4 regions of the Paraburkholderia sp. HD33-4 genome follow, and region 3 is predicted to be linked to each of the others. Evidence: predicted binding sites of a transcription regulator. Region 3 holds the regulator's gene; each other region holds the start of a gene.
What was found. Region 3 encodes LexA, which represses DNA repair genes until DNA is damaged. Its sites were predicted from a motif close to ACTGTATNNNNATACAGT; they were not measured.
Positions count from the first base shown of each region.

Region 1: a site for LexA is predicted at 3,847-3,864, ahead of L0U84_RS14850 (PA0069 family radical SAM protein). Genes of this name have one in related genera too.
Region 2: a site for LexA is predicted at 5,700-5,717, ahead of L0U84_RS14660 (ATP-dependent helicase). Genes of this name have one in related genera too.
Region 4: a site for LexA is predicted at 2,012-2,029, ahead of recA (recombinase RecA). Genes of this name have one in related genera too.

Region 1 is NZ_JAJEJS010000001.1:3,343,811-3,351,467, forward strand. It holds gene rimM (ribosome maturation factor RimM) at 1-189, opposite strand, end outside; gene rpsP (30S ribosomal protein S16) at 324-578, opposite strand; gene L0U84_RS14840 (PQQ-dependent sugar dehydrogenase) at 801-1,934, shown strand; gene L0U84_RS14845 (NINE protein) at 2,132-2,599, shown strand; gene L0U84_RS14850 (PA0069 family radical SAM protein) at 2,636-3,787, opposite strand; gene L0U84_RS14855 (Lrp/AsnC ligand binding domain-containing protein) at 3,933-4,421, opposite strand; gene L0U84_RS14860 (D-amino acid dehydrogenase) at 4,602-5,888, shown strand; gene L0U84_RS14865 (acyl-CoA dehydrogenase) at 6,025-7,657, opposite strand, start outside.
Region 2 is NZ_JAJEJS010000001.1:3,303,611-3,311,267, forward strand. It holds gene L0U84_RS14635 (CreA family protein) at 1-5, shown strand, start outside; gene L0U84_RS14640 (AraC family transcriptional regulator) at 131-973, shown strand; gene L0U84_RS14645 (AzlC family ABC transporter permease) at 1,216-1,977, shown strand; gene L0U84_RS14650 (AzlD domain-containing protein) at 1,974-2,297, shown strand; gene L0U84_RS14655 (DUF4088 family protein) at 2,637-3,404, shown strand; gene L0U84_RS14660 (ATP-dependent helicase) at 3,516-5,654, opposite strand; gene L0U84_RS14665 (hypothetical protein) at 5,808-6,071, opposite strand; gene L0U84_RS14670 (hypothetical protein) at 6,163-6,681, opposite strand; gene L0U84_RS14675 (RNA-binding S4 domain-containing protein) at 7,010-7,228, shown strand; gene L0U84_RS14680 (MATE family efflux transporter) at 7,514-7,657, shown strand, end outside.
Region 3 is NZ_JAJEJS010000001.1:2,534,036-2,541,692, forward strand. It holds gene L0U84_RS11210 (sulfate ABC transporter substrate-binding protein) at 1-754, opposite strand, end outside; gene lexA (transcriptional repressor LexA) at 1,067-1,717, shown strand; gene L0U84_RS11220 (hypothetical protein) at 1,834-2,178, shown strand; gene L0U84_RS11225 (DUF2939 domain-containing protein) at 2,298-2,915, shown strand; gene L0U84_RS11230 (universal stress protein) at 3,034-3,501, opposite strand; gene nodI (nodulation factor ABC transporter ATP-binding protein NodI) at 3,923-4,837, shown strand; gene L0U84_RS11240 (ABC transporter permease) at 4,857-5,684, shown strand; gene L0U84_RS11245 (hypothetical protein) at 5,787-6,209, opposite strand; gene L0U84_RS11250 (LysR family transcriptional regulator) at 6,494-7,495, opposite strand.
Region 4 is NZ_JAJEJS010000001.1:3,741,039-3,748,695, forward strand. It holds gene recX (recombination regulator RecX) at 59-826, opposite strand; gene recA (recombinase RecA) at 834-1,910, opposite strand; gene L0U84_RS16610 (response regulator transcription factor) at 2,166-2,963, shown strand; gene L0U84_RS16615 (sensor histidine kinase) at 2,973-4,511, shown strand; gene L0U84_RS16620 (MFS transporter) at 4,740-6,398, shown strand; tRNA gene L0U84_RS16625 (tRNA-Met) at 6,485-6,561, shown strand; gene L0U84_RS16630 (DUF6538 domain-containing protein) at 6,655-7,657, shown strand, end outside.

The DNA.
Region 1 (7,657 bases), 810 kb from region 3:
CACCGTTTCGATGCGCATTTCTGCAGCTTCGGAACCAGCGTTCGCGACATTGGCTTGCGCCTCTTTCGCCTTGCCGTCGGTTCGTTCGACCGGCTTGCGGACGAATGCACCGAACGACGCCTGACCAGACGCCTTTGCGCGCGAAGCTGCCTTGGCGCTACCAGAACTGCCGGAATCACGCTCAGACATCGAATAACCTCGACAACAACTTCGCAGCCTGCTTTGGCGTCTGCTTCAGTAAAACAAATTGCGCATCGGACTGCTCACGCGAGCCGCACGAGCCGCCGGCCGAACCGACGACGATACGCCTGCGGGCCGCCATATCAAGCAGCCGGCTGCGCCTTTTGCGCTTCCTTCACGAGACGCTCGACGGTCGGCGACAGTTGCGCGCCAACACCTTGCCAGTACGTCAGGCGATCCTGAGCGATACGCAGGGACTCGCCCTTCGTAGCGACCGGGTTGTAGAAACCGACGCGCTCGATGAAGCGGCCGTCACGACGGCTGCGCGAATCGGTGGCGACGATGTTGTAGAACGGGCGCTTCTTGGAGCCGCCACGAGCCAAGCGGATGATGACCATACTAGAATCCTTGAAAACCGGGGTTCGGAACGACTGAAACACGCGATTATAGCGGGAAACCGACGCCATAACAAACACTTACCGGGATAAACTGCGGAACCGGAGTGCACCGGCCTTCCACAAGAGCTGCGTGAGCCGGCTCAAACGCCCGCATTACTTGAAGGAGCGCCTGTGCGACGCCAGCCGAACCTCTCGTTTCCGTTCGCCTTTTTTGCCTTTTTCGTGCGCTCTGCTGGACTTTTGCGCACCTCGTGCAGCCGGATTCTACGCGTAGCGGCGTGCGTGTTACTCGCCGCCCAGGCGTTGACGGCAAACGCCGCACTGCCCATCGAGAAAATCACGCTGCCGCCGGGCTTTCACATCGAAGTGTTGTCGGACGACGTGCCGAGCGCTCGCGCGATGACGTTCTCGCCCAAGGGCATTCTCTACGTAGGCAGCCAGGATGGGCACGTCTATGCGCTCGAGCTGCGCAACGGCCGCGTGACGGGCCGCCACGTGATCGCGTCAGGGCTGCAGATGCCAGCCGGCGTCGCGTGGCACGAAGGCGCACTGTACGTGTCGGCCGTGTCGAAAGTCGTGCGCTTCGATGCGATCGACGCGCACCTGACCGATCCGCCGAAACCCGTCGTCGTCACCGACAAGCTGCCCACAGAAACGCATCACGGCTGGAAATTCATCGCGTTCGGCCCGGATGGCAAGCTGTATGTGCCGCAGGGCGCGCCGTGCAACATTTGCGAGCGAGACCCGGACCGCTTTGCGCTGATTGGCCGCATGGACCCGGACGGCAGCCACTACGAGGTCGTCGCACGCGGCATCCGCAATTCGGTTGGCTTCGCGTGGCATCCGGTCACGCACGAACTGTGGTTCACCGACAACGGCCGCGACCTGCTCGGCGACGATATCCCGAGCGACAAGCTCAACCGCGCGCCACGGCTCGACATGAATTTCGGCTTTCCGTACTGTCACGGTGGCGACACGCCCGACCCCGAGTTCGGCAAGGACCATCCGTGCAGCGAATTCACGCCGCCGGTCGTCCAGCTTGGCGCGCACGTGGCGGCGCTCGGCATGCGCTTCTACGACGGCCCGATGTTTCCAGCCGACTACCGGAACAATATCTTCATCGCCGAACACGGCTCGTGGAATCGCAGCAAGAAGGTCGGTTACCGCGTCGTGCGCGTGATCACCGATCCCGACGGCAGCCACGCACGCCAGCAGGTCTTTGCCGAAGGCTGGCTGCAACCCGGCGAATCGGTCTGGGGCCGCCCCGCCGACGTGCTGCCGTTGCCAGACGGTTCGCTACTGATCAGCGACGACACCGCCGGCGCGATCTATCGCGTCACTTACTCAGCGCCGTAACGCGCGGATGCCTGCGTGCCAGGCCGAGCTGCCGCACTCGCCTGGAGCCACGCCCGGCGCATCCCGCCACCCCACTTTCAGACCGGGCGCCCGCCCGCCACGTGACCGCCCGCCCGCCACAGGCGTAGAATGCGCGTCGGTTCGCGCCCCGCGGCGCACCGCTCCTTTCGACCGCCTGTCACTCTGCCCACGCGTTCATGTCCACCGTTGCCTCGACTTCCCCTCGCTTCAGATCCAAGACGCTCACCGCCGCGTTGGCGTTCCTGTTCGGTAGCCTCGGCGCCCATCGCTTTTATTTGTACGGCACACGGGATATCTACGGCTGGGCGCATCTGCTTGGCACGCTGATCGGCATTCCCGGCGTGATGCTGCTGATCGCGACCGAGCGCGCGTCGATCCTCGGCTGGGTGCTCGCGTCGATCGGCGCGGTGTCGTTGTTTTCCGCGTTTCTGGCCGCGCTTGTCTACGGGCTGCGTCCGGATCAAAAATGGGACGCGCAATTCAACGCTCACACGCAACGCAAAAGCCGCTCAGGCTGGACGGTCATCTTCGTCGTAATCTTTTCGCTGCTGATTGGCGCGTTTCTGCTGATGACCGGCCTCGCGCTGGCGTTCCAAACCTACTTCGAAAGTCAGGTCGAAGCGGCTAAAGCGATTTCTCAGTAGCGCCCTCGGCACCGGACCAGCAAACGCGCCGGCACGCTAGAAAAGCCTCAGTTGCGGATTGTCGCGCGCCGGTGCGCTCGCCTGCTCGGCGGGCGGCGGCTCGATGCGACGGAAGTGCGACATGTCGAGAATGCCGCGGTCGCGCCCGGTCAGCCCCAACCGGCGCACGGCCTTGTGAAAGCGCTGCCTCAGCAGATCCGCCCATAATCCCTCTCCCTTCATGCGAGTCGAGAACGACGAGTCGTAATCCTTGCCGCCCCGCATGTCGCGCACACGGCTCATCACGCGCTCGGCCCGATCCGGGAAATGCGCGCTCAGCCAATCCTTGAACAGCGGCGCGACCTCCCATGGCAGCCGCAGCACGATATAGCTCGCATTGCTCGCACCCGCTTGCGCGCACGCTTCGAGCACGCGCTCCATGTCCGGTTCGGTGACGAACGGGATCACCGGCGCGATGCTGACGCCGACCGGAATGCCCGCCTCGCTAAGCGTGCGGATCGTGCGCAGCCGGCGCGACGGCGTGGCCGCGCGCGGTTCGAGCGTCCGTGCGATGTCGGCGTCCAGCGTCGTGATGGTGATAGCCGCCATGAACTGCCCGCGTTCCGCCATCGGCGCGAGCAGATCGATGTCGCGCTCGATCAGCGACGATTTGGTGATCGCCGCGAACGGGTGATTGCGCTCGCTGAGCACCTCGACCACACGACGCGTCAGGCGCAAGTCGCGTTCGGCGGGTTGCCATGCATCGGTCGCGACGCCGAGCGCGATCGGCTCCGGCACATAGGATTTTTTCGATAGTTCCCGCTCGAGCAGTTCGGGCGCGTTGATCTTCGCGTAGATACGGCTTTCGAAATCGAGCCCCGGCGACAAGCCCAGGTAGCTGTGCGTGGGCCGTGCGAAGCAATAGATGCAGCCGTGCTCGCAGCCGCGATACGGATTCAGCGACACATTGAACGGAATGTCCGGCGACGCGTTGCGGGTGAGGATGGTTTTGGCGCGCTCCTCGAACACCTGCGTGCGCAGGACCTTCGGCTCACCGTCTTCGTCGGCCGTCTGCCAGCCGTCGTCGACGGCCTCGCGCTGGTCGACTTCGTAGCGGCCTTGCAGGTTCGTGACCGCGCCGCGCCCCTTGCGAGGCGCCGGCGGCGCGATCGGAAATTCGGGAATGTCAGGGGTGTCGGGGTCATCCACGGCAGGCCACGCAATGCAAACGCAAACAGGGAAGCGCCAAAAGAAAACGGCGCAAAACACCTGTATAAATATACAGTGTTTACGCCGTTTGTCGAGCACTTCGTCGAGCTGCAATGGGCGGCCAGCGCCGTCAGTTAGTCGGCACTTACTCGCCCACCGCGATCGTCAGCGTTTCCTTGATTTCCTCCATCACCACATAGCTCTTCGACTGCACCGCGCCCGGCAGCTGCAGCAGGATGTCGCCGAGCAATTTGCGGTAGTCGGCCATTTCGCCGATGCGCGCCTTGATCAGATAGTCGAAATCGCCCGACACGAGGTGGCACTCGAGCACCTCGGGGATCTTTTGCACCTCGCGCCGGAACTGGTCGAACATGTTGCCGCTCTTGTGATCGAGCGTGATCTCGACGAATACGAGCAGCGCCGCGCCCAGCTCGGCCGGGTTCACGCGCGCATAGTAGCCGGTGATCACGCCGTCGCGCTCCATTCGCTTGACGCGCTCGATGCACGGCGTCACCGACAGTCCGACCTGCTCGGCCAGGTCCTTCATCGCCATACGACCGTCCTGCTGCAGGAGCCGCAGGATCTTGTGATCGAGCTTGTCGAGAGCCCGCACGGGCTGGCGCTGGGTACGCATGGTGTTTTTTCTAAAAATGATGAAAATACGATAACAAAACCTGTCCCACTGTTAATAGTATAGCGGTTAACACTGGGCAAACAGCATTTCACCTCACGTTGCAGCTCGTTGAATCGAATCAGATCGAATCCAGCGAAGAACGCCTTGCCCTCACACAATTTTTGGATACCTGGAGCAGCTATGCGAGTCGTCGTTTTGGGCAGTGGCGTCGTCGGCGTAACGAGTGCGTATTACCTCGCACGCGCCGGTCACGAAGTGACCGTCATCGATCGCGAGGCCGGCCCGGCGCTCGAAACCAGCTTTGCCAACGCAGGCCAGATCTCGCCGGGGTACGCGTCGCCGTGGGCCGCACCGGGCGTGCCGCTGAAGGCCGTCAAGTGGATGTTCCAGAAGCACGCGCCGCTCGCGATCCGCCTTGACGGCACCGCGTTTCAGCTGCAATGGATGTGGCAGATGCTGCAGAACTGCACGGCACCGCGCTATGCGGTGAACAAGGGCCGCATGGTGCGGCTCGCCGAATACAGCCGCGACTGCCTGCAGGCGCTGCGCGCCGACACCGGCATTCAGTACGAAGGCCGCACCGGCGGCACGCTGCAGGTGTTTCGCACGCAGCAGCAGTTCGATGGCGCCGCGAAAGACATCGCCGTGCTGCAGGAAGCCAACGTGCCGTACGAACTGCTGACGGCGGACCAACTGGGCAAGGCCGAGCCGGCGCTCGCCGCGGTGTCGCACAAGCTCACCGGCGGCCTGCGCCTGCCCGGCGACGAAACCGGCGACTGCCAGATGTTCACGACGCGCCTCGCGGCGCTTGCCGAAGAACTAGGCGTCAAGTTCCGCTACAACACGTCGATCGACGCGCTCGCGATGGCGGGCGGCCGCATCGCCGGCGTGCAGTGCGGCGGCGAACTGGTGCGCGCGGATTCGTTCGTGGTTGCGCTCGGTTCGTATTCGACGCGTTTCCTCGACGGCATCGTAAAGATCCCGGTCTATCCGCTGAAGGGCTATTCGATCACCGCGCCGATCGTCGACGCGGCTGCCGCGCCGGTGTCGACCGTGCTCGACGAAACCTACAAGATCGCGATCACGCGCTTCGACGACCGGATTCGCGTCGGCGGCATGGCCGAGATCGTCGGCTTCGACAAATCGCTGCGCCAGGCGCGCCGCGAGACGCTGGAGCTTTCCGTGAACGACCTGTTCCCGGGTGGCGGCGACACGTCGAAGGCGACGTTCTGGACCGGTTTGCGCCCGATGACGCCGGACGGCACGCCGATCGTCGGCCGCACGCCGGTACCGAACCTGTTCCTGAACACCGGCCACGGCACGCTCGGCTGGACGATGTCGTGCGGCTCGGGCCAGCTGCTGGCCGACCTGATGTCGGGCAAGCAGCCCGCGATTCGCGCGGACGATCTATCCGTGCATCGCTACCTCGGCGAGACCGCGGGCGAGCATCGGCCGGCGTATGCGTGAGTTTGAGTGCGTGCGCTGACGTGGTCTCGGCCACGGCGTAGGCCGTATCAGCAGCAGCAAACACAAACGGCGCCTCGCGAGGCGCCGTTTGCATTTGGTCGTGCCGCCGCCGCACGCGGCCGACATCGACGCATCTTCAGAATTGATCTTCCGACAACGCCAGCACGCCCTCGCCGCCCTTCGCGCTGACGACCGCCACTTCGAGCGCCGCGGCCTGCGGCAGCACATGCTCGGCGTAGAACCTCGCGGTCGCAATCTTCGCGTCGTGAAACGCTGGATCCTCGTTGCGCTTCGCCGCCGCGGCAAGCTGCGCACGCGCCATCTGCCAGCCGCCTAACACGATGCCCGCAAGCTTCAGATAGGGCACGCTGCCGGCGAACACCGCATTCGGATCGCCCTTCGCATTCGCGACGACGAAATCGACGACCGCGCCAAGCGAGCGTTGGCCCTGCGCGAGTTGCGTCTTCATCGAGGCGAACGCCGCACCCTGCTGCGCGCCAAGCGCTTCGATGGTTTCGGCGATACCAGCAAGCAGTTCCTTCGCAACCTTGCCACCATCGCGCAGCGTCTTGCGACCGATCAGGTCGTTGGCCTGAATCGCGGTCGTGCCTTCGTAGATCGGCAGAATGCGCGCGTCGCGGTAGTACTGCGCGGCGCCGGTTTCCTCGATGAAGCCCATGCCGCCATGCACCTGCACGCCGAGGCTCGCCACGTCGATCGACAGCTCCGTGCTCCAGCCCTTCACGATCGGCACCAGGTATTCGTAGATCGCCTGATGCTTCTCGCGGGTCGCCTCGTCCGGATGACGATGCGCGATATCGCAGTGCGAGGCCGCGACGTACGCGAGCGCGCGAGATGCCTCGGTGAGGCTGCGCATCGTCGACAGCATGCGGCGCACGTCCGGGTGCTGGATGATCGCGACCGACTGCTTCGCGGAACCATCCACGGGACGACTCTGGACACGCTCCTTCGCGTACGCGACCGCCTTCTGATACGCGCGATCCGAGATCGCGACACCTTGCATGCCGACCGCGAATCGCGCCGCGTTCATCATGATGAACATGTATTCGAGGCCGCGATTCTCTTCGCCGATCAGTTGACCGAGCGCGCCGCCGTGATCGCCGAACTGCAACACCGCCGTCGGGCTCGCCTTGATGCCGAGCTTGTGCTCGATCGACACGCAATGCACGTCGTTGCGTTCACCGAGCGAGCCGTCCTCGTTGACGAGAAACTTCGGCACGAGAAACAGCGAAATGCCCTTCACGCCCTCAGGCGCATTGGGCGTGCGCGCGAGCACGAGATGGGCGATGTTCTTCGCCATGTCGTGCTCGCCCCAGGTGATGAAAATCTTCGTGCCGAACAGCTTGAACGAACCGTCGCCCTGCGGCTCGGCGCGGGTGCGCACGAGCGCGAGATCGGAGCCGGCCTGCGGCTCGGTCAGGTTCATCGTGCCGGTCCACTCGCCTGAAATCAGCTTCGGCACGAAGGTCTGTTTCTGCGCTTCGCTGCCGGCGGTCAATAACGCTTCGATCGCGCCGTCGGTCAGCAACGGACACAACGCGAACGACAGATTCGACGCGTTCAGCATTTCGACGCAAGGCGTGCCGATCAGCTTCGGTAGCCCCTGCCCTTCGTAGTCGAGCGGATGCTGGACACCCTGCCAGCCACCTTCGGAGAACTGGCGGAATGCATCCTTGAAACCCGGCGTCGCGGTGACGACGCCGTCCTTCCAGCTGCTCGGATTGCGATCGCCGTCGACGTTCAGTGGC
Region 2 (7,657 bases), 770 kb from region 3:
AGTAAGGGCGGAATCAGGGCAACTGACGGCACCAGCGGCACACGCGGCCTCATGCGCCGCGCGCGGGGCGTACCCGCCGCCGCCCCCGTCCACGACGCGTTAAACTGACCGGTCCAGCCGGACTTTTGTCATGACCGCCACCCCTCGTTTCCGCGATTCCGCCCGCTACTGGCGCACGCCGCTTCTACCCGGCGCGGATCTGCTCACCGCCGAATATCACGACCACGAGTTCGCGCCGCATTGGCACGACGCCTACACGATCCCGGTGATCGTCGCGGGCGCGGAGTGCTATCGGTATCGCGGCGAGAACCATGTTGCCGAAGCGGGCAGCGTGCCGGTCATCAATCCGGGCGAGTTGCATACGGGGTCGAAGGCGGTCGAGGCCGGTTGGCGGTATCGCGTGATGTATGCGCCGGTCGAATTCCTCCGCGCGCTTGCCGACGAAGTCGCCGGCAAGCCGCAGGCGTTGCCGTGGTTCGCGCCCGGCGTGATCCGCGATGCCGATCTCGCGACGCGGCTCGCGCACGCCCACCGCCTGCTCGAAGCCGGCGACGACGCGCTCGCCGCCGAAGCAGCGATGCTCGACGCACTGTCCACGTTGCTGGTCCGCTACGCGCAGACGCGCCCCGCCTCCGCGCGCGTCGCTACCGACGACACTCGCGTCGCACTGATGCAGGAGCGGCTGACCGGCGATCTCGTCGAACCGGTGACGCTTGCCGAGGTCGCGAAGGCGGCGGGTCTGTCGCCGTTCCACGCGGCGCGGCTATTCACGCTGTCGACTGGCCTGCCGCCGCACGCGTGGCGCAATCAGGTGCGCCTGCAGCGCGCGCTCGCGCCGTTGCGCGCCGGCGTCCCGGTGACCGACGTCGCCGCGGCGAGCGGTTTCACCGATCAGAGCCACTTCACGCGGCATTTCAGGCGCATGTTCGGTGTGCCTCCCGGTCAATGGCAGGGAACGCAGCGCGGCGGGTAGCGTCATGCGGCGCCAATGGCGCCGGCGCTGCACCGTGCGCGAGGAGCGTCCCGCCGCGATCCGCCAGCAGGTCACATGGCCTCCAGAAGTCCTTGATCGGCAATCCCACCAGCAACCCACCCGTCATCCCACCAGCAACCCCGCCGCATCCCACAAGAAACCCCACCATCGACCCCGCCGCAAGAACGTACAAGTCCGAACGCCGGTCAGCCGCTATGCTTCCGAAATCAAGGAGGCTTAGATTGACCGAATCCACCCAAGGCGAGCCCACCCGGGGCGGCCATCTCAAAGAATTCGCCGCCGGCGCGCGCGACATCATTCCGATGATGGTCGGCGCCGCGCCGTTCGGCGTCATTTTCGGCACGCTCGTGACGTCCAGCCCACTGCATCTGTGGCACGGCCAGTTGATGTCGCTCGTCGTCTTTGCGGGCTCCGCGCAGTTCATCGCGCTCGGGCTGATCGCCGGGCATGCGAGCTTCGCCGTGATCTGGGCTACCACGCTCGTCGTCAATCTGCGCCACGTGCTGTATAGCGCGACGCTCGCGCCGCACGTCGCGCATCTGCCCAAGCGCTGGCGCTGGGCGCTCGGCGCGCTGCTCACCGACGAAGTTTTCGCGGTCGCGTGGGAGCACTACCGGCATCGCAAGCCGGGCACCGTCGATCCGTACTACTTCTTCGGCGCCGGGGTCGCGATGTATCTGAACTGGCAGCTGTGGACCGTGGCCGGCCTGCTGTTCGGCGCGGCTTTCCCGGGCCTGCAGTCGCTCGGTCTCGACTTCGCGATGGTCGCGACGTTCATCGCGATCGTCGTGCCGCAACTGGTCGCGCTGCGCTATATCGCGGCGGCCGTCACCGCCGGCACGCTGGCGTTTTTCTGGCAGGCATGGCCGTACAAACTCGGCCTGCTCGGCGCGGTGTTCGCGGGGGTCGCGGTCGGCGTGCTGCTGTCGATGTCGCGTCTGAACCTGCGCGGCGCGCGCCGTCCCGTGGAGGCCACGCGATGAACTACGTCGTTCTGATCGTCGGCATGGCCGCGATTACGTGGTTGATCCGCGCGGCCGTGTTCGTGCTCGGCGACCGGCTGGTGTTCCCACCGCTTCTGCGCACCGCGCTCAGCTTCGTGCCGGTTACCGTGTTGACCGCGATCATCGTCCCGATGGCCGTGTCGCCGCACGGCAACAACGCCGAATTGACCTGGCGCAATCCGCAGCTGGTCGGCGCGCTCGCCGCGATCGTCGTCAGTGCTCTGACGCGCAGGCCACTGCTGACGATCGCAGTCGGACTGGGCGTGTTCTTCGTCTGGCAGTGCGTGGTGCTGAAGTAAGCGCGCCCTTCCTCCGCGCTGCTCGACCCGTCAGCGGTGCGTCGACGCCTGGCCGCGTCGCGGGCCGCGACGCTCACTCCGCTCCAGACGGCTCCCAGGCGCGCGAGCGCTCGAAGCTTCCCTCCAAAGCGCCCGCGCATCGCCGGGCCTCCCTCAAGTTTCCCGCCACCCCGCCGATATGCAGTCGAGGTCCGCTCATCGGGAGTCGTCCCGTTGGTTACGCGGCAACAGGCTGGAATCAAGCGCGCCGGCAGCCGGCGTCGCGTCGCCTCGGTGCGCGAGTGACCGGGCGATCTTGCGACGGCGCACCGCGCGCGGCCGCATTAAACGGGATAACACATGGGTCAAATCACCCTGAAGCTCAAGGACGAGACCGTCGCGTCGCTGCGCAAGGACTTCGAGGCCTTTTTGCGGGTCTCGCTGAAGCTCGATCCGCAGTTCGCGACGCCGTCGTTCGAGGATTTCTTGCGCGCGAAGCTGCTCGACAACATGGTGCCGCTCACCGAGCACGCGGTGCAGCGGATGCTGCAGGGCGGCCAGTACGCGTGGGCCAAACGCACGCTCGACAAGGAGTTTCCGGACGTCGTGTCGATCCTGATGCGGCAGGCGGGTGAGTTCGGCTTCGGTTTCGCGGCGCGTTCGGAATGGACGCCCGAGGAGCTCGCCAAGCAATGCCGCGACTGGGCCGCGGCGATCGTCAAGGAAGCGGAAGGCGACGCGACATTGATCGACCCGCTCGCCGCGCAGATCAAGAGCACGGTGCAGGACATCCAGGCGCTCGAGGAAGTGATGCAGACGCCGGCATGGCGGCTCGTCGAATCGCTGCGCCAGCGTGTCTACGAGGCGAAGGTCGCGTGCGAGACGAGCGTGGGCAGCACTGCGCGCGAGAAGCTCGGCGAGTTGCGTGGGCTCTTGCGGCTAGGCATTTCGCACGGCACGTTCCAGAAGCAGGAAGCGCAGCAGATCATGGAGTATCTGCGGCTATTGAAGCCGGAAATTTTCGTCGAAGAGCCGTACGACGTGTTCTCGCGGCTCGCGGCATGGCTGCGCAATTTCTTCGTGCCGCCGCCTCCGGTCGCGCAGCAACAGCAGCGGCAGTCGCGCTGAACTTGCGCTGAACTTGCACTAGGCCGAGCGGCGCCCGGCCAGCATCGGATCAGCGCTGCCCCTGTCCTCGCTGCGCTCCCAACTCGCCTCCCAACTGACGGCGCCAGCCGCTCAATCCCACATCTTCCTGAGCCTGGCCGCGATCTCGATCTTCGCCTGCGCGGCCGCGGCGAGCCCCGCCGCGCTCGGCGCGCCCGCCACCGGCACGCGCGGCCATGCGTACACATCGAACAGCGGCAGCATCGGCGTGTCGATGAAGCGCGTACGCGACGCCCACACATGGCGGTCGCCCAGATGCGTCTGGTTGTGCACGTAAAAACGCTGCGGCACGACGATATGCAGGTCTTCCTTCGCGCGCGTCATCGCCACGTAGAGCAGGCGCCGCTCCTCGTCGATTTCCTCGTCGCTGCCGGTGCCGAGATCGGACGGAATGCAGCCGTCGACGCCGTTCAGCACGAACACGTTGCGCCACTCCTGGCCCTTCGCCGAATGGATCGTCGACAGGATCAGATAGTCCTCGTCGAGCAGCGGCACGCCGGATTCATCGCTGGTGGCGTCGGGCGGATCGAGCGTCAGCTCGGTCAGGAAGCGCTCGCGCGACGCATACGTACCCGCGATGCTTTCCATCTGCAGCAGATCCGCGTGACGGATCGCGGCGTCCTCGTGATTGCGCTCCAGATGCGGCTCGTACCAGCGCCGCACCATCTCGAACTCGCCGGGCCACGGCGTTTGGCGCCCGTACACACTCGACATCAGCTTGACGAACGGATGCCAGTCTTCCTGCGCGCGCGCGGGCGCCGCAAACGCGGCCAGCACACCGCCCGCGGTCGCGACCGGATCGCCGCCGTCCGCGCGTGCGACGATGTCGTCGAGCACCTTTGCCGCGGTGGCCGGACCGACGCCCGGCAGCAGCTGCACGACCCGAAAGCCGGCGACGCGGTCGCGCGGATTCTCGGCCCAGCGCAGCACCGCGAGCACGTCCTTCACATGCACCGAGTCGAGAAATTTGAGGCCGCCGAATTTGACGAACGGAATGTTGCGGCGCGTGAGCTCGATCTCGAGCGCGGCGCTGTGATGCGCCGCGCGAAACAGCACCGCCTGCGACTTCAGCTTCACGCCCTGCTCGCGCGCTTCGAGAACCTGCTCGACGACGTAGCGCGCTTGCGCGGCATCGTCGGCGACCGTGACGAGGCGCGGGCGCTGCGCCGACGCCTTGTCGGTCCACAGATTCTTGGTGTAGCGCTCGCTCGCGAGCTCGATCACCGCGTTCGACGCGGCGAGAATCGGCTCGGTTGAGCGGTAGTTGCGTTCGAGCGTGACCTGCTTCGCGGACGGCTCGAACTGCGCAGGGAAGTCGAGGATATTGCGCACGGTCGCGCCGCGAAACGAGTAGATCGACTGCGCGTCGTCGCCGACCACGGTCAGGCCGCGGCCGTCCGGCTTCAGCGCGAGCAGGATCGACGCCTGCAGGCGGTTGGTGTCCTGGTATTCGTCGACCAGCACATGATCGAAACGCGCCGACAGATCGGCCGCGATGCTGGGCTCGGCGGCCATGTGCGACCAGTAGAGCAGCAGATCGTCGTAGTCGAGCACGCTCTGCTTTTGCTTGGCGTCGACGTACGCGGCGAACAGCCGGCGCAGATCGTCCTCCCACTCGCGACACCACGGAAACGCGCTGTCCAATACCTGACCGAGCGATGCGCCCGTGTTGACGACGCGCGAGTAGATCGCGAAGCAGGTGCCCTTCGCCGGAAAACGCCGCTCCTTCGCGGACAGTCCGAGCTCGTGGCGCACGAGGTTCATCAGGTCGGCTGAGTCTTCGCGGTCGTTGATCGTGAAAGCCGGCGCGAGGCCGATCAGATCCGCGTATTCGCGCAACAGCCGCGCGCCGACGCTGTGAAACGTGCCCGCCCACGTCAACCCTTGCGCGAGCGCGGCGCGTGCGCCGACGCTGGTGGCCGCGACGCCCGCGATGCGCGTCACGCGGCGGGTCATTTCGAGCGCCGCGCGGCGCGAGAAGGTCAACAGCAGGATGCGCTGAGGATCGGCACCCTTCACCACCAGATTGGCGACGCGGTGCGCGAGCGTGTTGGTCTTGCCGGAGCCGGCACCCGCGATCACGAGCAGCGCGCCGGGCAGCACGTTTGGCGTGTCGGTCCCGTATTCGACGGCTTCGCGTTGAGCGTCGTTGAGTTTCGCGAGCCAGGCGGCGGTATCGAACGACGGGGCGGATTCGGCGACGGTGGACACTGAGCGGATTTTGCGGGTTGGATGGATTTTCAGGATGCGACGCACACTGTATATCCATACAACCCTGCGCGACAAGCGCCCTTTTTTCAGGCGCCTACCGATCCCGGTCAAGCGTCGACAGGCGGGTTTCCACCTGCCTGTCGACGCCGCGTGCTACTGCTTTTTCGCGTCCTTCACGTTGGCATCGGCGCTGGCCTTGTCGGCATCGGCCTGAGCGTCGGTTTTGGTCTTGTCCGCCTTCGCCTGGGCGAGCGCGGCTTTCTTGTCGGCCTTCGCCTGTTCCTTCGCGGCCTTCTTGTCCGCATGCGTGGCGGGCGCCGCGGCCGGGTCGGTTGTCTGCGCGAACACGGCCGACGACAGGCAACCCGCGATCAGCACGGCGTAAATGCGGTTTCGGCTGGATCGATTGAGGTTCATCTGAAATCTCCCTGAAGCACGCCTGGTTGAGCGAGAGACGCCGGCGGCGCGCGAGCCTCGCAGACCCGCGCGCCGCGGCATCGATCAAGGCTTAATGCTTGACGTCCGCGCCATCGGCCTGCGCGGCAGCCTGCCCTTCCATGTTCATCTTCATTTCGTTATTGGCGGTCTGCTTGTCCGCCTTCTGGTTCAGCTTCGCGCCGCGCACCTGCTCTGTGTACTGCTCCTTCGCGGCCTTCTGCTGCGCCTTCAATTCCGCTTTCGAGGACTTCTTCGCCGCGCGATACTCGGCATTGGCCTTCGCGTCGGCGTCGCGCTTCTGCACGAGCGGATCGGTCGAGCCCGAAGCCGTCAAACGGGCCGGCGGCGGAGCCTCGACGCCTTGCGCGGCGGGCGCGCCCGGCACTTGCTGCATGCCTTGCGCCGAAGGCGGCACCTGCATGCCCTGTGCGCCGGCCGCGGACGGCGGCGCCATGTCGGCGGCGCCCGGGCTGCGGACCTGCGCCTGAGCCCCGATGCCTGCTGCCGGCTGCGCGGTCTGCGCGACGGCGGCCGTCGCGGCAAAAGCAGTGAGGGCGGTACCGATCAGGAGCGAACGAATCTGGGTCATGGCTATCCTCTCTAGAGTTGTCGTGACACGGGCGGACTCTCTGGCGTCGTGATGACGGATGGCCCACGCGCCCCGCCCGGTCTGTCTGTGCGTCGCTGGATGGTGGCCGGGGAGCGATCCCGGAAATGCCAGCGGGCTTTGCTGCTGAACTGCACTTTAGGAGTGAAATTCATCTGGCGCGATCAGCGTTACGGAACGTTTCACTTTCCGACAACTGAATAACATCTTCTTTCATTTGCTTGCGCGGGGGTCCCGCGCCGCCGCGCCGCATGCACTTGCTTTATGATGCGAACCCCCAACGCGACCCCGTGCCCAAGGTGCAAACGCCATGCCCAACCTCAATTTCACGCTGACCGGCGAGTACGTCGAACTCCACAATCTGCTGAAGATCACGGGCCTCGCGGACAGCGGCGGCTCCGCGAAGATGATGGTCGCGGACGGCGCCGTGATGGTCGACGGCCGGGTCGAGACGCGTAAGACCTGCAAGATCCGCGCGGGTCAGGTCGTGTTGCTCGGCGATACGCGGATCGCGGTCCACGAAGGCTGACGGCAGTCCGAAAATTCGCAGGACGGCGCGCACCAGAATTGTGCGTTGTCCATCGACATCGGCCGGGCAAGGCAATAAGCTGTCGGTTTCGACAGGTAAACGACGGACCGCGCCAAGGGCGAGGAGTCGGCTGACCGGCTCGCCGCCGCGCCGCGGTTTTTTCCCGGCCGCCGCCCCGCCGCTCCACCGCCCCTCGGAGCGCGCAGCGCGATGCAACGTGCCGCCGCTTGCGCCCGCGCCTCGCTGTCACCACCGCTGTCGCCAACTTTCGCCGCCACGCATTCAATGACTCAACCCAGCTTCGCCCGCGCGGCCAGCCGGCCGCCGACCCTATCCCGCCACGCGGCCGACACCGCTCGGCTAGCCGCGCCGCTCGCGATCGCGCAACTGTCGCAGATGGCGATGAGCGTCACCGACACGATCCTGCTC
Region 3 (7,657 bases):
CCGACGGCACGACGATCTCGAACTTGTCCGGACCGAACTCCTTCAGCGACAGGAACGCCTCGTTTTCCCACGCGATCAGCACGTCGCCGATACCGCGCTGCACGAAGCTCGTGGTCGCGCCGCGCGCGCCCGAATCGAGCACGCCGGCGTTCTTGTACAGCTTGCCGACGAACTCTCTCGCCTTCTGGTCGTTGCCGCCCGGCTGATGCGCGGCGTACGCCCACGCGGCCAGGTAGTTCCAGCGCGCGCCGCCCGAGGTCTTCGGATTCGGCGTCACGATCGACACGCCCGGCTTCACCAGATCGTCCCAATCCTTGATGTGCTTCGGGTTGCCCTTGCGCACCAGAAACACGATCGTCGACGTGTACGGCGCTGCGTTGTCCGGCAGGCGCTTCTGCCAATTCCTGTCGACGAGCCCCTTGTTCGTCAGCGCGTCGATGTCATAGGCGAGCGCGAGCGTCACGACGTCGGCCTGCAGACCGTCGAGCACCGAGCGCGCCTGCGCGCCCGAGCCGCCGTGCGACTGCTTGAAGGTGACGGTTTCGCCGGTCTTCGCTTTCCATTCTTTGGCGAACGCCTGATTGACGTCCTGATACAGCTCGCGCGTCGGATCGTAGGACACGTTCAGCAGCGTGGTGTCGGCGTGCGCGACGCTGCTTGCGCCGAACATGCCGAGCGCACTCGCCGCGCCGACGGCAAGCGCCGCGATCAGTTTTTGGGTTCGAGCCGCAAGCCCCGTATGCCGATGGTTCATCTCAGTTTTTCTCCGCGTGATGGTCCGCTGATAAGCGTCTGGTGTTGTTCTGCGTCGCGGTCACGTGCACATGAGCGCCAACTCGGAGGCCAGTCTATCGAAGGGCTTTCATCATTAAAAATAATGTTTCTTCATTTTTTAATGCTCAAAAGTGGTAACGGCAGAGGCGCCGCCTGTTCGAACGTCACAAACGCTGCGATGTAGCCGATCAGCGACGCCGCAGCGCACCCCTCGCGTCGAACTTAAAGTAAAGCTTGAAATGCGCCGAATACTGTATAAAAATACAGTCACCTGTTCATACATACAGTGGCCATGACAAAACTCACCGCACGACAGCAGCAGGTTTTCGATCTGATCCGCCGCGCGATCGAACGCACCGGTTTTCCGCCCACGCGCGCCGAAATCGCCGCCGAACTCGGCTTCAGCTCGGCCAATTCCGCGGAAGAACATCTGCGCGCGCTGGCGCGCAAGGGCGTGATCGAACTCGCAGCCGGCGCGTCGCGCGGCATTCGCCTGCTGTCCGGGCAGGACGATGCGCCACACCAGTTCACGCTGCCGCATGCGGGGCTGATGCAGTTGTCACTGCCGCTGATCGGCCGGGTCGCGGCGGGTAGCCCGATCCTTGCGCAGGAACATATCTCGCAGCACTACGCGTGCGATCCGGCGCTGTTCTCGAGCAAGCCCGACTACCTGCTGAAGGTGCGCGGCCTGTCGATGCGCGACGCGGGCATTCTCGACGGCGACCTGCTCGCTGTGCAAAAGCGCAGCGAAGCGAAGGACGGCCAGATCATCATTGCGCGGCTGGGCGACGACGTGACGGTCAAGCGTCTGAAGCGCCGGCCGAACGGCATCGAGCTGATCGCCGAAAACCCCGATTACGACAACATCTTCGTGGAAACCGGCAGCGCGGATTTCGCGCTCGAAGGAATCGCGGTCGGGCTGATCCGCCCCAGCGAGTTCTGATCTTTCGCTGTCGCCGGAACGCTCGCGCCGGATTGTTCAACCCAAGCCGCATTTTTGCCCGCATTTATTGCCCGCAAATAAGCCGCGCATTTAAGCCGCACCGTCTGGAGAGACTCATGGAACGCCTTGCCCGCCTGCTGCCTTTTCGCCAGTTCGGCCGTCTGCGCCATCTGCGCAAGCTCACGCCCTGCGCACTGCTCGAGGCGCCCGCGGCGCGCACGGCGTCGCTGTTCGACGCGCCTGCCGAAGCTTCTGGTCTGCCGTCGTCGTTGCCGGCGTTCGCGCGCGTGTCGCTGAATTCGGCGCTGAACATCGCCGAGCCCGCGCGTCGCGCACCGGTGCGGGTCTATCATGGACCGTCGCGACTGATCATGGTCGGCACGGTCGACGCCGTATGCCGTATGATCGATCGTTGCATAGCCGACGAAGCCAACGTGCACGGCGCGGTGTTCGAAGCCTGAGCGAATCCTGAGCACGCATGCAATAAGCACTTCGGATGTTCAGAAATTCGCGTGGAATGGGATCGTTTCGACCTCGCCGTGGTCGACGTTAGATCATCACTAACGTGGAGTCCCATTCAATGCCAATTCCGAAACGCATACAGGGTAGCGCCACCCGGCCGTTGCTGATCACGCTGATCGTGGTGATCGTGATTGCCGTGCTGGGGTTTATTTATGCGTCACCGTATCTCGCGGTGAACAATCTCAAACGCGCGGCGGATGCGCGCGACGTGCAAACCGTTAATCAGTACGTGGACTTTCCCGCGCTACGCGATAGCCTGAAGCAGCAGGTGGGCGCCATGCTGACGCGCCGGCTCGAGGCGGATGCCGGCAACAAGTTGGCCACGATCGGCGCGGTGATCGGCGTGACACTGATCGGCCCGCTCGTCGATGCCTATGCAACACCCGACGGCGTCGCGGCGTTGCTGAACGGGATGCCGCCGCGTGGCACGCCGGGCGAGCAACCAGCCGCGCCACCAGCCGCGGGTGGCGAAGCGCCAGCCGCACCCGCCGCGGGCGACACCACCACTCAGGCAAGTGCGCCGCCGCCCGGGCGTCAAAGCACGGCCGGCTATCGCAGTCTCAACGAATTTGTCGTCACGTACCGGCGTGGCGAAGGCAACGCGAACTATTCGGCCATCTTCCGTCGCGAAGGTCTGGTCACGTGGAAGCTCGCGGCGATCAATCTGAACGAGTGAGATTCAAGCCCTAAGCTGATCGGATACGCGGGCTGGCCATTGCGGCCAGCCGCGTGCCGGATTCATTCGCATGTCGACCACGGTGGGGACACTCGGGGACACACGGGGACACACGGCCTTACGCCGCGGCCGCCTGCTGCTGCTCCTGCGCGGACGAGCACGCCACCAGAATGCTGCACGACACGCGGTCGAGCAGCGGCGTGTTGCCCGCCCCCATCCACCATCGCGACAAACCCGTCCGGCAGCGATGACCGACCACCACGAGGTCGACCTGCAACTCGTTGGCGAGATTGGCGATCTCGTCGATCGGATGGCCGAATGCGAAATGCCCTTGCGCGTTCACGCCGCGCTCGGTCAGCCAGTTCACGCCCTCCTGCAGAATCTCGCGGGCCGTTTTTTCAAAGCTGCCGCAGGCCACGTCCGTCAACAGACCCGCGCTTTGCGCGATGCTGGAACGCATGTCCACGACCGACAGCAGGTGCGTTTCCGCCTTCAGGTCCAACGCCAGATCGGCACCGCAACGCAGGGCTTTGCGGCCTTCGCGCGAGCCGTCGTAGCACAACAGGATTTTCTGGTAGCTCGCCATCTGTTTTCTCCATTCGCGCGGAAAGCGCGGTCTGAATCAATCATGGTGCGCCGCAATTCGGCTTGCAAGGGATGGAAAACGCTAAGTGCATAGTCGGTGCATGCTGAAGCAGTCTGCACAAGCGTTGGGCCCCCTGCGACAACGTTTGCACACGTATGCCGCATCGCAAAACTTCGTATGCGAACGTTGCGTCGGCACGCGGCGGGCGGCGTGGCGCGCCGGTCGCGCCACTGCGGATCACGGGCACTGACCAACACCGACAGGCGCGTCGCACCCCACGCATTACGCGTTCCCGGACACCCGCTCGCATCGGCGACCGATACCCTAGAATAGGCGGCTTCGCGTGCGCAATGCGTGCGTCGCAGGTATGTTGTGTGTCTAGCGCGTAAGTTGTGTCTTCTTCCGGAGCCTTGCTCGACTCATGCCCGCCGCCCCCATCGAATTCCATCAGGTCAGGAAAAGCTACGGCGAAAAAACAGTCGTCGACGGATTGTCGTTTCATGTGAACACCGGCGAATGCTTCGGGCTGCTCGGCCCCAACGGCGCCGGCAAGACCACCACATTGCGCATGCTGCTCGGCATCGCGGCGCCCGACGCCGGCGCGATCCGCCTGTGCGGCGAGCCGATCCCGGGCCGCGCGCGCCTCGCGCGTTCGCGCGTCGGCGTGGTGCCGCAGTTCGACAATCTCGATCCCGATTTCACCGTGCGCGAGAATCTGCTCGTATTCGGCCGCTACTTCGGTCTGAGCGCCGCGCAGTGTCGCGCGGCGGTACCCGGCCTGCTCGAATTCGCGCGCCTCGAAAACAAGGCGGACGCGCGCGTGAGCGAACTGTCGGGTGGCATGAAGCGGCGCCTCACGCTCGCGCGTGCGCTGATCAACGATCCCGAGGTGCTGGTCATGGACGAGCCGACCACCGGTCTCGATCCGCAGGCGCGCCACCTGATCTGGGAGCGACTGCGCTCGCTGCTCGCGCGCGGCAAGACCATCCTGCTGACCACCCACTTCATGGAAGAAGCGGAACGGCTTTGTCATCGACTGTGCGTGATCGAGGAAGGACGCAAGATCGCCGAAGGCGCGCCGCGCGAGCTGATCGAGTCAGAGATCGGCTGTGACGTGATCGAAATCTATGGACCCGATCCGTTTGCGTTGCGCGACGAACTCGCGCCGCTCGCCGAGCGCACCGAGATCAGCGGGGAGACGCTGTTCTGTTATGTGAACGACGCGCAGCCCGTGCATATGCGCCTCAAGCAGCGCGCCGATCTGCGCTATCTGCATCGGCCGGCGAATCTCGAAGATGTGTTTCTGCGGCTCACCGGCCGCGAAATGCAGGACTGAATACGCAGCGAGGCATTGGATGGACGCACGCACTTACGAAACCCACGACGGCACGCCATCGGCACAGGAGCCGTTCGGCGCCTTCCCCGCCAACGCCACGAACTGGATCGCGGTGTGGCGCCGCAATTATCTGGTGTGGAAGAAGCTCGCGATCGCGTCGATGTTCGGCAACCTCGCCGATCCGATGATCTATCTGTTCGGTCTCGGCCTCGGGCTCGGGCTGATGGTCGGGCACGTCGACGGCGTGTCGTATATCTCGTTCCTCGCGGCGGGCACGGTGGCGTCGAGCGTGATGATGTCGGCGAGCTTCGAGTCGATGTATTCGGGCTTTTCGCGCATGCACGTGCAACGCACGTGGGAAGCGATCATGCATACGCCGCTCACGCTCGGCGATATCGTGCTCGGCGAGGTGGTGTGGGCCGCGAGCAAATCGGTGTTGTCGGGTGTGGCGATCATGCTGGTGGCGGGCGCGCTCGGCTACGCGAGTTTTCCGTCGATGCTGCTCGCGCTGCCGGTCATCGTGCTGGCCGGTCTCGCGTTCGCGAGCCTCGCGATGATCGTGACGGCGCTCGCGCCGTCGTACGACTTTTTCATGTTCTACCAGACGCTGGTGCTCACGCCGATGCTGCTGCTCTCCGGCGTGTTCTTTCCGATCTCGCAACTGCCCGGCGCCGCGCAAGCGGTGACCGCGGCGCTGCCGCTAGCCAGTGCGGTCGATCTGATGCGCCCGGCGATGCTCGGCCGGCCGACGGAGCACGCCGCTCTGCATGTGAGCGTGCTGGCCGCCTATGCGATCGGGGGCTTTATCGTGTCGGCGATTCTGTTTCGGCGCCGCATGATGAAGTAAGCCGAACGCGCGGGCGGCACGTGGTGCCGCGCTGTACCTGCGCCCGCGCGAGACGGCGCCGCGTTGGTCGTCGCTTTGGGCGTTTGCTATCGTCGCGTGCGCTCAGTCCTCGTCATCGGTCCATGGAATGTCGACGTCGGAGATGAACGCGACCGTCGCGAACGGTCCGCCCTCGTGACGCCCGATCTTGCCATCGGCGCGCTGCCATTCGACCCGGAACACGGTGGCCGGATCATCCGCGATCAGCCGCACCGTGCGCAATTCGTCGGGATCGGCGTCCTCGACCGGACCGTCGAGCGAGATCAGCAGCGCCTGCGGCCATAGGCCATCGGCGGGATCGTAGATCTTGTCGCCGTCGTGAATCAGCGTGAAAGCTTCCACGCCGATGGTCGCCGACGCATCGACGATCATCTTGGCGAGCGCACGCAACAACGCGGTCGCTCGCGCCGAGTTTGCCTGACGGATCGCGAGATCACCGCGCGTGAGCGCCTGCTCGAGTTTCGGATTGGTTTTCTGTTGCGCCATGGATGTGTTGGTCCTATCGCTCTGTTGTTGTGGGCGACGCGCCATTGGGACGACGCATCGCGTTTCTTTTTGGGTCCACCTGCCGCCGCTTGTGTGCATTGCAGCATCGCGGGCTGGGCGACATGTCTGCGGCTCGACTGTCATTGTTCCGCCGTTTTGCCTGATGGTTGCGCGCACCATCAGGGTCGTTTTCTCAAGGCCGCCCTTGCCGTCCACCACAGTTTAGGTCGTGATTCGGATTCCGGGAGAACATTTGCCGCTTAGTGCGTTGCATGTGTCGCATTTCATGCATCGCCTCGCGGGCGCCGCGGCGTGCGCTTGCCGCGGGCCCCGTCCGCCTTCGGCGTCTTCAACGCCTTCGCCGCCGGCTCCCCGACCGGCTTCGCAGCCGCGATCCGCGCGATCAGATGGTCGCGAAACGCGCGTACCGACGGCGGCAACTCGCGCCCGGCCATCGTCTGCACCTGGATGCTGCGCTGGCGCATCTGCGGGTCGGTCAGCGCGATCACGACGAAGCCGTCGTCGGCATAGCGGTCGCGCACCGACAGCAGCCCGGTGAACATGATCGCGCCGGACTTCTGCGCATAGCGATAGATCGCGCCGCTGTTGTTGCAGATCAGGTCCGGCTCGAGCAGGATGCCTTCGAGCGCGCACGTGATGTCGATCAGCTGGCGAATCGTGGTGCCCGCTTCCGACAGCGCGAGCGGAAACCGGCTCACCTCGGCGAGCGACAGTTTCGCGCGCGCCGCGAGCGGATGGTCGGCGCGCAACAGCACGAACACCGGCGCGCGTTCGGTGTGCTCGACCTTGACGCCCTTCTCGGGCGCGAGGCTGAACGACAACGCGATATCGACGTCGCCGTCGCGCACATGGCGGGTCGCGTCGGCCGGCGACATCACGGTCAGCGTGAAATCGATGCCGGGATGCTCGGCGCGGAAATCCGCGATCGCGGCGGGCAGGAAGTCGACCGCGAAGCCCTCGGCGGTCGCGATCTTGATCCGGCTGCCGTGCAGGCTCGCGAGACCGCTGATCTCCTTCATCACGTGCTCGGCTTCGAGCAGGCTGCGCTGCGCGTACGCGAGCAGCCGCTCGCCAGCCTCGGACAGCGCCATGCCGCGCGGACGCCGCTCGAACAGCGTCACGCCGAGTTCGCTCTCGAGCCGCACGATCTGCCGGCTGATCGCCGATACCGCGACGTGCAGCCGTTCGGACGCGTCGCTCAGCGAACCGCTGCGCGCGACTTCGACGAAATAACGCAACGCGATGCCATGCAGTGAACGTGCCATCCGGGACGCCTCCATTGAATCAGTTGCAACGATGCCGCGGGTGGCTGCCGCGCTTCGAGGCGACGCGCGACGCTTTGCCTTTCCGGCAACGCAAGCTTCGAAACATGATCATTGTGACAAAAATGGCGCGCTTCTAGAATCGGTCGCAACGACCTCGCATGC
Region 4 (7,657 bases), 1.2 Mb from region 3:
CGCACGGCCGTGCGACCGGTTACGGCGCGGCAATTGACCGGCCGCCGAGGCCGGCGTGCTAGTCGCCGTCCCACGTGTCGTCGATACCCTTCAGGATCTTGCCGATCGTCGCGCCGGAGAAGCCGCGCGACGCGAGAAAGCGCGCCTGCTTCGCTCGCTCGGCCGGCGTTTGCGGCAGCTGGCCGAACTTCTTGCGCCAGACCGCCTGGGCACGCGCGAGTTCGGTTTCGCGCAACTGCGCACTCGCCTCTTCGACGAGCGCCGGGTTCAGCGCGTGTTGCTTCAGTTCGCCGAGAATGCGACTCGTGCCGAGCCGCGATGCGCGCCGGTGGACCAGACTTTCCGCGAAGCGCGAGTCGGATAGCCAGTTTTCCGCTTCCAGCGAGTCGAGCACCGTGTCGAGCGAATCGGTTTCCTCGACGTAGGGCTTCAGCTTGCGCGCAAGTTCGGCGCGGCTATATTCGCGGCGCGACAGATAGCCGAGCGCGCGCGCTTTCAGCGAACGGGTTGGGCGTTGGGATTTTCCGCCGCCGTCTTCGTCGGACTGGCCCGGTTTCGCTTCGCCGGGTTGGCGGCGCGAGCGGGTGTAGGTGACATCGGAGGGGGTTTGGGAATCGTGCCCCGGGGAATCCGGGCTGGACGACGCTGCAGGGGATGCAGAGCGCGTACGCTGCGGGCCGCGGCCGGCAGCTCGGTCGTGTGCGTCGAACGATTCGAACGGGTCGAATGGATCGCCGGAGTCAGGCGATCCATCCGCCGTGTCGCGCGGGCCGTCCGGATAGCGTCCGGAGTCGGAACCGGACAGCGGCCGGCCTTTGCGTATCACGTGATGCTTACTCTTCTTCGCCCGCGACTTCAGCGTCCGCGCCGGTCACGGCGTCCGCCATCGCGGTGACGCCCAGCGATTCGCGGATGCGGTTTTCGATTTCGCGAGCGATGTCCGGATTTTCACGCAGGAATTCACGCGCGTTGTCCTTGCCCTGACCGATCCGCTCGCCGTTATAGCTGTACCATGCGCCGGCCTTGTCGACGATCTTCGCCTGCACGCCGAGGTCGATGACCTCGCCCTGACGCGAGATGCCCTCGCCGTACAGGATGTCGAAAATCGCTTCGCGGAACGGCGGCGACACCTTGTTCTTGACGACCTTCACGCGCGTTTCGTTGCCGATCACTTCGTCGTTCTTCTTGATCGAACCGATGCGGCGAATGTCCAGACGCACCGACGCGTAGAACTTCAGCGCGTTACCGCCCGTGGTGGTTTCCGGGTTGCCGAACATCACGCCGATCTTCATGCGGATCTGGTTGATGAAGATCACGAGGCAGTTCGTGCGCTTGATCGTGCCGGTCAGCTTGCGCAGCGCCTGCGACATCAGACGCGCCTGCAGACCCGGCAGCGAGTCGCCCATTTCGCCTTCGATTTCCGCCTTCGGCACCAGCGCCGCGACCGAGTCGATCACGATCATGTCGATCGAGCCCGAGCGCACCAGCGCGTCGGCGATTTCGAGCGCCTGTTCGCCGGTGTCCGGCTGCGAGACCAGCAGGTCGGCGACGTTCACGCCGAGCTTGCCCGCGTATTGAATGTCCAGCGCGTGCTCCGCGTCGATGAACGCCGCGGTGCCGCCGAGCTTCTGCATTTCGGCGATGACCTGCAGCGTCAGCGTGGTTTTACCGGACGATTCCGGACCGTAGATTTCGACCACGCGGCCGCGCGGCAAACCGCCGACGCCCAGTGCGATGTCGAGGCCGAGCGATCCGGTGGAGACCACCTGGATGTCTTCGACTGCCTCACCTGCGCCGAGCCGCATGACCGACCCTTTGCCGAACTGCTTTTCGATCTGCGCGAGCGCGGCAGCGAGAGCCTTGCTCTTTTCAGCAGTCAGTCCAGCCGAGCCTTTCTTGCTTTCTTCCATGAATCGTCCTTTGCTATGATGAACGGCGTCTGAGGCAGGTGTGCACCGGTGGTTCCGCTCAAATCGAGCCGAGTCTCCAGGACATCACACGAAACGCAGACACTGTATAAAAAAACAGTAGTTTTGGCAAGCGCGATTATGATGCGAACGCGCATTTTTTAGTGTCGCGCCGCCCCAACTACCCACAATAATGTTCGGAGACCGCTGCGCGCCGAGGCAACCCCCACGGTGCCGGCAAAGCCAGGCTGGCGCATCATGCGAATTCTGATAGCCGAAGACGACAGCATACTCGCGGACGGTCTGGTTCGATCACTCCGCCAATCGGCCTATGCGGTCGATCACGTCAAAAGCGGCGTAGAAGCCGATACCGCGTTGTCAATGCAGACGTTCGATCTATTGATCCTCGATCTGGGTCTGCCGCGCATGTCCGGACTCGAGGTGCTGCGCCGCCTGCGCGCGCGCAATTCGAACCTGCCCGTGCTGATCCTGACCGCCGCCGATAGCGTCGACGAACGCGTCAAGGGCCTCGACCTCGGCGCCGACGATTACATGGCCAAGCCCTTCGCGTTGAACGAACTCGAAGCGCGCGTGCGCGCGCTGACGCGGCGCGGTGCCGGCGGCGGCCCGACGGTCGTGCGGCATGGCTCGCTGTCGTTCGATCAGGTGGGCCGCATCGCCTATGTCAACGATCAGGTGATCGATCTGTCCGCGCGCGAGCTCGGCCTGCTCGAAGTGCTGCTGCAACGGATCGGCCGGCTGGTCTCGAAAGAGCAGCTCGTCGACCATCTGTGCGAATGGGGCGAGGAAGTCAGCAACAACGCGATCGAAGTCTACGTGCACAGGCTGCGCAAGAAGATCGAGCCGAGCGGCGTGCGCATCATCACCGTGCGCGGGCTCGGCTACTGCCTCGAAAAAGCGGCGCCGCCGGCAAATGCGAGCGCGCCCGCCGCCCCCGCCGGCTCCGAGCCGCAAACGGCACAAGCGGCCCAAGCTGCACAACCGTCCGCCGCGCCGTCGTCCGCCGCGATGCCGGCGAGCCACCACTACAAATAGAGGCCAGCGATGTCCGCACGCGCTGATCGTGCCACGGCGCACGCGGCGGACCTCGACGAGGCGCGCGACGCGCGCTACGCCAATCCGTTCGCGCCGCCCGACGAAACCGAAGCCGTCGCCGAAGCGCGTCCGCGCTCGCTGTTCGGCGAGATTCTCGACTGGATGCTCGCGCCGCTGCTGCTGCTGTGGCCGATGAGCCTCGCGGTCACGTATCTGGTCGCGAAGTCGATCGCCAACGGGCCGTTCGACCGCGCGCTCGAAACTGACGCCTACGTGCTTGCGCGTCAGATCCATCCGGTCAACGGTGTCGCGGAGCTGTCGCTGCCCGAGTCGACGCGCGATTTCCTGCGCGCCGACAACGTCGACAGTGTGTTCTTTCAGGTGCTCGGCACGCGCGGCGAGCTGGTGGCCGGCGAGCGTGACATGCCGCTGCCGCACGAGGAAGACCGCCCGCCGCCGGGCCTCGTCGAATTCCGCGACGACGTGCTGCGCGGCAGCGACATCCGCGTCGCGTATACCACCGTCGAATTTCCGCAGACGCCGGGCGCGCAGCCGGTGCTCGTGCAGGTCGCCGAAACGCTCGACAAGCGCAGCCAGCTCGCCAACGACATCATCAAGGGCGTGATCCTGCCGCAGTTCGTGATCCTGCCGCTCGCGATCCTGCTGGTGTGGTTCGGGCTCTCGCGCGGACTCGAGCCGCTGCATGCGCTGCAGGCGCATATCCGCGCGCGCCGGCCGGACGACCTGTCGCCGCTCGAGGCGCGCCGCGCGCCGCCGGAAATCGAGCCGCTCGTCACGTCGTTCAACGATCTGCTCACGCGCCTCGAACAGAACATGGAGTTGCAGAAGCGCTTCATCGCCGACGCCGCGCATCAGATGAAAACACCGCTCGCCGGCCTGCGCACGCAGGCGGAGCTCGCCTTGCGCCAGAACGCGTCGGCCGAGGTGCATCGCTCGCTCGAACAGATCGCGACCAGCTCCGAGCAAGCCGCGCGGCTCGTCACGCAGTTGCTCGCGCTCGCGCGCGCGGAGAACCGACGCTCGGGACAGATCTTCACGCCGGTCGAGCTCGGCGAACTCGCGCGCAGCGCGGTGCGCGAATGGGTGCAGGCCGCGCTCGCGAAGCAGATGGACATCGGCTACGAAGCGCCCGACGAGCCGGTCGAAGTCGCCGGCAATCCGGTGATGCTTCGCGAAATGCTGTCGAACCTGATCGACAACGCGATCCGCTATACGCCGGCGGGCGGCCGCATCACCGTGCGGGTGCGGCACGACGTCCCCGCACGGCTCGTGCATCTGGAAGTCGAGGACACCGGACTCGGCATTCCGGCCAGCGAGCGCTCGCGCGTGGTCGAACGCTTCTACCGGATTCTCGGCCGCGAGGGTGACGGCAGCGGCCTCGGCCTTGCGATCGTGCGCGAGATCACGGCGATGCACGGCGGCGAGCTCGCCATCGACGACAACGTGTACCAGGAGTCGCCGCGGCTCGCCGGCACCCTGGTGCGTGTCAGCTTGCACGTGCTCGAACGGGGGCGGGACTTACCCTAACGCGGCCGGATCGGTGGCAATCCCGCGACGCATTTTCGAGATACTTCCGTGCTCGTTAGAAGAACATAGCGATTCGTTGGCGAAATTTGACCACAGATTCGTCGAATTACCGGACCACCCCAGCTTCTACCCCTGAGTCAGAACGCCGTAAGTTTCCACTCCAATAATCGGTTGCACGGGAACGCCTGTGCTGGCGATCCGTACGTATATCAATATTGGAGACGACATATGGCTACCGTTGGCGGGCAAATCTCGCACGTGCCGATGACGCGCGATGAGAAGCGGGTGATCTTCGCATCGTCGCTGGGTACGGTTTTCGAGTGGTATGACTTCTATCTGGCCGGCTCGCTCGCGGCCTTCATCAGCAAGAGCTTCTTCTCCGGCGTCAACCCGACCGCAGGATTCATCTTCACGCTGCTCAGCTTCGCCGCGGGCTTCGCGGTGCGCCCGTTCGGCGCGATCGTGTTCGGGCGGCTCGGCGACATGGTCGGGCGCAAGTACACGTTCCTGATCACGATCGTCATCATGGGCCTGTCGACGTTCCTCGTCGGCTTCCTGCCCGGCTATGCGGCGATCGGGATCGCTTCGCCGGTGATCTTCATTGCGATGCGCCTGCTGCAAGGTCTCGCGCTTGGTGGTGAGTACGGCGGCGCTGCGACCTACGTCGCCGAACACGCGCCGGCGGGACGCCGCGGCTTCTACACCGCGTGGATCCAGACCACCGCGACGCTCGGCCTGTTCCTGTCGCTGCTGGTGATTCTCGGCGTGCGCACGACCATGGGCGAAGACGCGTTCGGCGCATGGGGCTGGCGTATTCCGTTCATCGCGTCGATCCTGCTGCTCGCGGTGTCGGTGTGGATTCGTCTGCAACTGCATGAGTCGCCGGTGTTCGAGCGCATCAAGGCCGAGGGCAAGACCTCGAAGGCGCCGCTCTCCGAAGCGTTCGGCCAATGGAAGAATCTGAAGGTCGTGATTCTCGCGCTGGTCGGCCTGACCGCCGGCCAGGCCGTGGTTTGGTACACGGGCCAGTTTTACACGCTGTTCTTCCTCACGCAGACGCTGAAGGTCGATGGCACCAGCTCCAACATCATGATCGCGCTCGCGCTGCTGATCGGCACGCCATTCTTCCTGTTCTTCGGTTCGCTGTCGGATCGCATCGGCCGCAAGCCGATCATCATGGCGGGCCTGCTGATCGCCGCGCTGACGTACTTCCCGCTGTTCAAGGCGCTCACGCACTACACGAACCCGGCGCTCGAAGCAGCAACCGCGAAGTCGCCGATCGTCGTGATTGCCGATCCGGCCGAGTGCTCGTTCCAGTTCAACCCGGTGGGCACGGCGAAGTTCACGAGCTCCTGCGATATCGCCAAGAGCGCGCTGTCGCGAGCCGGCCTGAACTACGACAACGTCGCGGCGCCGGCCGGCACGATGGCGCAGATCCGCGTCGGCGATACGGTCGTCAACACGTTCGACGGCCGCGCCGCCGACGCCAAGGAGCAAACCAAGACATTCGAGAAGACGCTCGCCGCGACGCTGAAGGCCGCCGGCTACCCGCCGAAGGCCGATCCGGCGCAGATCAACTGGCCGATGAGCATCGTGGTCCTGACGATCCTCGTGATCTACGTGACGATGGTGTACGGGCCGATCGCGGCGATGCTGGTCGAGATGTTCCCGACGCGCATCCGCTATACATCGATGTCGCTACCGTATCACATCGGCAATGGCTGGTTCGGCGGCTTCCTGCCGGCGACCGCGTTCGCGATCGTCGCGGCGAAGGGCAACATTTACTCGGGGCTCTGGTATCCGATCGTGATCGCGTTGGTCACCTTCGTGATCGGCATGTTGTTCGTGCGCGAGACCAAGGACTCGGATATCTACGCGAAGGATTGATTGGGCGGTCAGCTAGAGCCATCTGAAAAAATTGTGCGCCGGGGGTTGACAGCCTCCGGTCGCATCAGCATAATCTCGCTTCTTTAGGCGAATTAGCTCAGCCGGTTAGAGCGACGGAATCATAATCCGCAGGTCCGGGGTTCGAATCCCTGATTCGCCACCAGTTGCACGAAAGCCCTTGATCTAGCGGTCAAGGGCTTTTGTTTTGGTGCCTCCCTGTGGCAGGTGCAGCACAAACGTGCAGCACAGGCCCAACATGGCAGCAAACTTCCTGCAAAGATCGCGGCACGATTCCGTGTTCTATTTCCGGCGGCGCGTCCCCGCCGACCTGTTTGACTCCCTCCGCAAGCGCCAGATTTACAAGTCGCTCAACACGTCCGACCGGCGAGAGGCGATAATTCGCGCGCGCGCCCTCGCGGCACAGACCGACCGAATTTTCGCCTCACTTCGCGCCATGCCGAAGACCAACATTCGCCGTATCGACTACACCCTCGAACTGAGATTCGACCAAAGCGGACTGCCGCAGGCGGTCAAAATCGAAGCCGAGCCGGGCGAGCATGAGGCCGCGCAGAAAGCCCTTGAGACGGCTGTGAGCGGCTTGGCGGCGCTTCGGCAACCTGCTGCGAGCACCCAGCCGCCGATGTCCAGCGCGCATGCTCTAACGCTGGCGGACGGGATTGAAGAATACATGGGCAAGGCGGACATAAAGCCGACAACGCGCGCGAGCTACCGAACGAAGCTCGCGTATTTGGTTGAGCAAGTGGGCGGAGCCACACCGCTCTTTGATATCGACCAATTGCGATTCGTGAAGCTGGCGGAGACAATCACCGCCGACAACACGCGGCACGACAAAACCAAGGGCGACTACATCACCATCATTGGCGGATTCCTCAACTGGCATCGTATCCGAGGCGGCCTGCCACAGCTTACCGCCGCAACGCTGAAGCCCAAGCGCGCGGCCCCATCGACGCTAGACCGCGACGCATTTACCCGCGATCAGTTGCGGACCGTCTTTCTGCACGTGGCGCGCTACCGCGCATCCGAGCCGCACAAGTTTTGGGCAACGGTGGCGACCGCTTTTCTAGGCTGCCGAATTGAGGAGCTAGCGCAGGTCAATATCGGCACCGACCTAAAGCGCGACCCGGATACTGGCGTTTGGTTTTTTGAGTTTGCGGAGACCAAAGACATGGACGGCGTGCTCCGGAAGTCTCTCAAGCGACATTCCAGTTGGCGGCACGCGCCGATACATAGCACCCTTG